Pigmentibacter sp. JX0631: one gene and its partner. The protein of the gene in region 1 interacts with the protein of each later gene in a pairwise test. Links are inferred from orthologs where the notes say so. Each region holds a gene or a part of one and is shown on either strand. Other genes may lie near its edges.

What was found.
Region 2: the proteins of nusG (region 1) and rho interact in binary tests that used the Escherichia coli proteins (3 or more experiments, as listed by UniProt). The link is inferred for Pigmentibacter sp. JX0631 from one-to-one orthologs.

The regions. Positions count from the first base shown.
Region 1 is NZ_CP123622.1:2,210,493-2,213,582, reverse strand. The notes cover bases 312-3,065. They hold nusG (transcription termination/antitermination protein NusG), read right to left. Parts: upstream 2,122-3,065; coding sequence 1,501-2,121; downstream 312-1,500. Other genes in these bases: QEJ31_RS09740 (polyphenol oxidase family protein), read right to left, coding at 2,712-3,065; secE (preprotein translocase subunit SecE), read right to left, coding at 2,153-2,569; QEJ31_RS09755 (PilZ domain-containing protein), read right to left, coding at 1,007-1,381; QEJ31_RS09760 (tetratricopeptide repeat protein), read right to left, coding at 312-976. Also shown: more of QEJ31_RS09760, read right to left, coding at 1-311; more of QEJ31_RS09740, read right to left, coding at 3,066-3,090. UniProt on the Escherichia coli protein: Part of the processive rRNA transcription and antitermination complex (rrnTAC). The complex forms an RNA-chaperone ring around the RNA exit tunnel of RNA polymerase (RNAP).
Region 2 is NZ_CP123622.1:926,497-929,776, reverse strand. Bases 116-3,059 are described here. They hold rho (transcription termination factor Rho), read left to right. Parts: upstream 116-935; coding sequence 936-2,183; downstream 2,184-3,059. Other genes in these bases: QEJ31_RS04010 (penicillin acylase family protein), read right to left, coding at 2,360-3,059; rocD (ornithine--oxo-acid transaminase), read left to right, coding at 116-233. Outside these bases: more of rocD, read left to right, coding at 1-115; more of QEJ31_RS04010, read right to left, coding at 3,060-3,280. UniProt on the Escherichia coli protein: Facilitates transcription termination by a mechanism that involves Rho binding to the nascent RNA, activation of Rho's RNA-dependent ATPase activity, and release of the mRNA from the DNA template.

The DNA of each region.
Region 1 (3,090 bases):
CATCATAGCGATTTAGATCTTTTAGACAAATTCCCATTAAATTTATTAAGCTTCTATTATTTGGATCACTCAATAATGCTTTTTCAAAATAAATTGCAGCTTTCTCTAATTTTTTTTGATAAAAAAGTATTTTACCAAATTGCTCATTTAAATTTGTATATGCGATTCCATTGCTTGCCGCGGATTCCATAAATAATTCAGCTTCTTTAAATCTTTGTCTTTCAACTAAAAGAGAAGTAATTCTTTCAAAACGTAGCGGATTGCTTGGACTCAAGGTAACTGCTTTTTTAAAAACTTTTATAGCCTCTTCTATTTTATTCATATTGACATATATTTTTCCTAATTCATCATAAGATTGAACGTATACAGGATTTTTTTCAATTGCTTGTCGGCACATTGTTTCTGCTTTTTGATAATTTCTCATCATCCTGTAACAAATAGCAAGTCCAACACGAGCTCGACATGAATTAGGTAATTTTTTTAGTAAAAGTTCATATTTATTCAAAGCAATTGGATAGTCATCATTTTTGATCATTGATTTTGCTTCTTGAAACTTACTTTCTATACTATTTGGATTATTATAGCTTTGCATACAAATTGGTATTTTTTGAGCTAAAGCTTGAAAAGTAAATGGCTTCTTTAAAAATCCGTCTATCTCATATTCTGCTAACAAAGCAATGTTTTCTTTTGTTACACGTCCACTCATCATAAGAAAAGCAATTTTATTTAATTCATTAGAATCTCTTATTTCTTTTAATAAATCTACCCCATTTATAAGAGACATATCTAATTCACAAATTACAAAATCAATTTTTTTGTTTCTAATAATTTCACATGCTATTAAAGAACTTGTTGCTTGTGTTACATACTTAAATCCTAATGACTTTAATCCAGCAGAAACCGTAGTCCGAATGGCTTCACTTTCATCTACAATTAAAAAAGATAAATCTTCAGGAAGCTCAAGAACTAAAGTCATAAAAAAATTCCTTAAATAATAGCAAGTAACTTAATACAAATTCTCGTTAATCTTTTTAAAATAAAAAATTATATTTTCTAAATACTTATTTGTTAATTCATTATTTTTATAAAAAATAGCACCTAATATTTTTTTATCAAGATCTATTCTTTTACATATAGAATTTATTTCTATACTATTATATTCATTTAACTCAAATAATGCTGGATCTATTGATAAAATAAAATGTTCATCACTATCCATTTTTATTTTTCCATGCTCTATTCTTACAGCAAAACCTGTTTTTGAAATATCAATTAATGTGCATTCTAACACTCTAGTTATTTCTTTACTTTTAATTAATACTGGAATTCCACTTTTATATCTTTCAGAACTTCTTCTTTCCATTTCATTATTTTTTCCCATGGAAACTTAACCTTTAAGAAATTGTATTTAGAATTTTTATCCATCATTAATTGTATAAAAAAAAACAGAGCTTTTAAAGCTCTGTTTTTAATATAGTCAAATATTATTTTTAAAAACTATTACTCACCGTCTTTTAGCTTTTCAACTTTATTAAATTCAAGTTCAACCGGAGTAGCTCTACCAAAGACAGAAATAAGTAAACGAAGTTTCATTTTGTCAGGTTTTACTTCATCAATATCGCCAATAAAGTTAGTGAATGGACCTTCAATTACTTTTACTTTCTCACCTTTTTCAAATGCAGTAAGCGGCTTAGCCGGTGCAGCCTTAGTAGCTTCAGCAGCTTTATTAAATATACGACTGATTTCTTCATCAGGAACTGGTTTAGGATCTTGATTAGCCGCTGCACCAATAAAAGAAGAAATTTTTGGCGTATCTTTAACACATCCAAAAGTAGCTTTATGATCAGGATCCATTTGGACAAATAGATAACCAGGCATCATTTTTTGTTCTACTTTTTTCTTTTTTCCGCCTTCATCTATTTTTTCAACCGTCATGGTAGGAATTAGAATTTGACCAAAATAATCAGTCATTTTTAGCTTTTTAATGCGCTCTTCTAATGTTGCTTTTGCTTTTTTTTCCATCCCAGATTGGGTTAAAACGGCGTACCATTTAAATCTTTCATGTGTAAACGAATTTGTCTTTGCTGTAGTTTCTTGTTCACTCAATTTTGTATCCACCATAAATTTAAATTCCTTGATTTATCAAATTTGCTTAAGCTGCAGTATTCATAATTAAATTGATCGCTTTTAAAAATATCATATCAGCAAAAAACAACACAATGGAAGAAACAATGACAAGCGCAATAACAATGGCTGTTGTTTTTTGAGCTTCTTTTAAGGTTGGCCATGCAACGCGAGAAAGCTCATCACCAACATCAACAATAAATTCCTTTAATTTTTTATGTAAAATTAAACCAATTAATACAGATAAGGTTAGAACTGAAGCTACTATAATATTAACGATATGAAAATTACTGTTTTGAATACTCAATACACTGGAAACATCTTGAGGAAAATAATTTCTTCCTAAAAATCCCCATAAAGCATAAAAAATATACCAAAAATAAGCAGCAATAATACCATAAAATAGTGCTGCATAACGATAAGCCACTTGAGAAACTTCATTCATTTGGTTTTTATCTCCTATTGGGCTGAACCCAGTAACATTTCAAAAGCCCATTAAATGAACCTAGAGCTATCACGGTTTACTTATGATGGGCAAGCGAAAAACAGAGACCGCTAAGTCTTTCCACTACTTAATGAGATTTCTTCTAAATAGAGGGAAAACAAAGATGGGTCCACTGCCTATGACTTGCATTTGTCTTTTTATGACTTGCTTCACGATAACTAAAAAGGCATGGATGACTATAAGTATTTTCTCTTAAAATCTCAATATTCTCACTTGGAATGCCGGATATATAACCCTCTAGCGCCGCTAAAAGTTGTAAATCTGGAAAAATTTTCCCTGGAATGAGAATAGAATGCTGATTTTTAAATAAATTACTTTGCACAACATCCAAAAGAGAGGGATCTTGTTGAATATTTGTTAGTAAATTGTAAAGATCTAAATAGCTTATTGCATTGTTATATTTCGATGTCAGTGAGCTAAAATGCTGTTGAAAAGCAGTCGCAACATCACTGCCACATTCA
Region 2 (3,280 bases), 1.3 Mb from region 1 along the record:
TAGTAAAAGATGTGCGTGGAAAAGGCTTATTAAATGCAATTGAAATACACCCAAATGCAGGTCATGGACGATTTTTTAGTGAACTGTTGCAGGCCAGAGGTTTGCTTGCAAAGGAAACCCACGATGTCACTATTCGTTTTGCCCCTCCGTTAGTAATGAAAGAGGACAGTTTAAACTTTGCGATAAGTGTTATTAAAGAAGTTTTTTCTAAAACTCAAAGCGAATGGCAATAGAAAGAATTTTCTTTTGCTGCGATTTGTTGACAAGAAATTCAACCCCTGTTATAAAAGGGGTTGCTTTCACAAGCTTCCGATTTTTATATGGCACAACCGGCCAAAAATCCCTTCTTTTATTTATTCCTTCAACTTTTTTCTTTGGAATCATTCAGCATGGTAGATGATAAAAACAATGATGACTTCGATAATGAGTCTCCTTCCTCTCGTAAACGGAATAATAATTCCACTTCAACTAGAAGATATATTCGCCGTACCCCAGAAGAAAGTACGCTATTTAATGAAAATTCATCTTCAACGCAAAATGAAGGTGATAATGAGGGTATTTCGACTTACACCCCTTCTAGAAGAGTATTTACAAGAAATAAAGAACCTTCAAATATGTCCTCAAATTCTTCCAACAGCTCAATGTCAAACAGTAATTCCAATTTAAGACCATCTTCTCCTTTTGGAATGAGCGCACCGCCGCCAAATAGAATGGGTTCTCCGCAAGCCTCTATGAATTCTGGAACTGCGAGTGGAATGCCGCAATCACAACAAGGCGGTCATCAAAACTCTGGACGTCCTTATTCAAATCCTTCTATGGGTATGCCTAACCGTCAAGGTTCAAATTCCATGGGTAGACGTCCTGAAAATCCACGCCCTGTGCAAACTGGTGGTGCTGATGAAAAAGAACCTGAATTTAATTCAGAAGTTCCTGTAATGAATTTAAAAGAACTGAAAGAAAAACATATTAGCGATCTTGTGCATATGGCAAAAGATATGGGTATTGATGGAGCTGCAAACTTACGAAAACAAGATCTTGTTTTTGCTCTCTTAGAAGCTCAAGCTGTGCGCAATGGGGTTGTTTATTCTGAAGGTGTTCTTGAAACTTTACCTGATGGTTTTGGTTTTTTAAGAGCCCCTGACTATAATTACCTGCCTGGGCCTGATGATATTTATGTTTCTCCGTCGCAAATTAGACGTTTTAATCTCAGAACAGGTGATACTGTTTCTGGCCAAATTCGTCCACCAAAAGATAATGAGCGTTACTTTGCTTTATTAAAAGTAGAATCAGTTAATGGAGAAACTCCAGATTTTACTGGCGAAAAAATATTGTTTGATAACTTAACAACAATTCACCCAGATTTTCGCTTTAAACTTGAAAATGATCCACAAATTTATAGCACTCGCTTAATTGATTTATTTGCCCCAATTGGAAAAGGACAACGTGCACTCATTGTTGCTCCTCCAAAAACAGGGAAAACTATTTTACTCCAAAATATTGCAAATTCTATTGCGCAAAATCATCCTGAAGCTGTTTTAATAGTGTTACTTATAGATGAGCGTCCGGAAGAAGTAACAGATATGGAACGTTCTGTGCGTGGAGAAGTTGTCAGTTCAACGTTTGATGAACCAGCTCAACGCCATGTGCAAGTTGCAGAAATGGTAATTGAAAAAGCAAAACGTCTTGTTGAGCATAAAAAAGATGTTGTTATCTTACTCGATTCCATTACGCGTCTCGCTCGTGCTTACAATAGTGTTGTACCACCAAGCGGTAAAATTCTAACAGGTGGTGTGGATGCCAATGCGTTACACAAACCAAAACGCTTTTTTGGTGCAGCGCGAAATGTGGAAGAAGGTGGAAGCCTTACTATTATTGCAACTGCTTTAATTGATACAGGCAGCCGTATGGACGAAGTTATCTTTGAAGAATTTAAAGGTACTGGTAACATGGAGCTTGTGCTTGATCGCCGTCTTGCTGAACGCCGTGTATTCCCTGCAATTGACATCAATAAAAGTGCAACTCGCCGTGAAGACTTGCTTCTTGGCAGAGAAACGCTTAATCGCCTTTGGGTTCTTCGCAAAGTATTGCACCCAATGTCGCCTATTGAATCGATGGAGTTTTTACTACAAAGACTCGAACGCTGTGAAACTAATGATGAGTTCCTAAATAGTATGAATGGTTAATTAAAGTAACCAGAGTAATTTATGTTTGGATTTTAAAAATAACTTACATAAAGAACTAATTTATAGGTTGAAAAAACAAAAGAGAATGTTGAAACTCAGCATTCTCTTTTTTTATGCTCTAAATAAAATAATAATATTCATATTTATGAGTTAAATAATATTAATAATAACATTTTTTATTTATGATCTAAAATATCGTAGCCTTCCATAGACATTTCAATTTCTTCTCTTGTTAGTAGAGCATCTCGTAATTGTTTCTTGCTGGTAAGTGGTAATTGATCTCCTCGGTGCTTTGAATTTGGTTGCGAAGAATTTCCATAAGTTAACAAAACCTTTGCCTTCATTGGTTCCGAAAACTCAACAGCTGCTATGTAACTATCTCCATGACAGGTAACGTTATGTGAAGATTTAGTATCAGGACAAGGAGTTAAAACACGGAAAATTCCATAAGGATCACCAGGGCCGCCATTGGCTGGAAAATTATAATTTGTGTTTTTAATTAACATTCTATTTAAATTTCCCCATGGGACATCTATTTTTCCAGTTGTATTTATAATTTGTTTTGTCGCTTCCTTTAATGCGGCGATGGCTTCAATAGGTGAAGCTATGCCGTTCGGTGTAGTTAATGGCAATTTTGGATCCCAGATATTTTTAAAAATTTTCGCATTTAATAAAGATTCATTGCGACTTGAATATATGTCGAACCATTTAAGAAATAAATTTGCTCCAATACTATTTTCATTTGTAGTTTTATCCCATTGCGTTAATATTTCTCCTGCTTTTATGACATCACTATCTTTTGATTTTGCAGCTAATTCAATTAAATCAGAAAGAACACGCGAAGCTAATTCTACTTCTGGATTGTATTTCCGATCAATAAGGTCACTTAAACTGGCAATTTTTTTCTGCGAAAGCAGTTTTGCTGATCTTTGATCGCGCAAAGACATTGTTTGCTCTCCAACAGTAATTCCAATTGCATAGTTACTTTTTTGAATAACATTTTTGTTTTCTGTAAAAGCAGTAAACCAGGGATCACTATTTGCATTTTGAATCCATCCATTTTCAGGATTTAACAATTTTGGACGCTCAGTATAAGA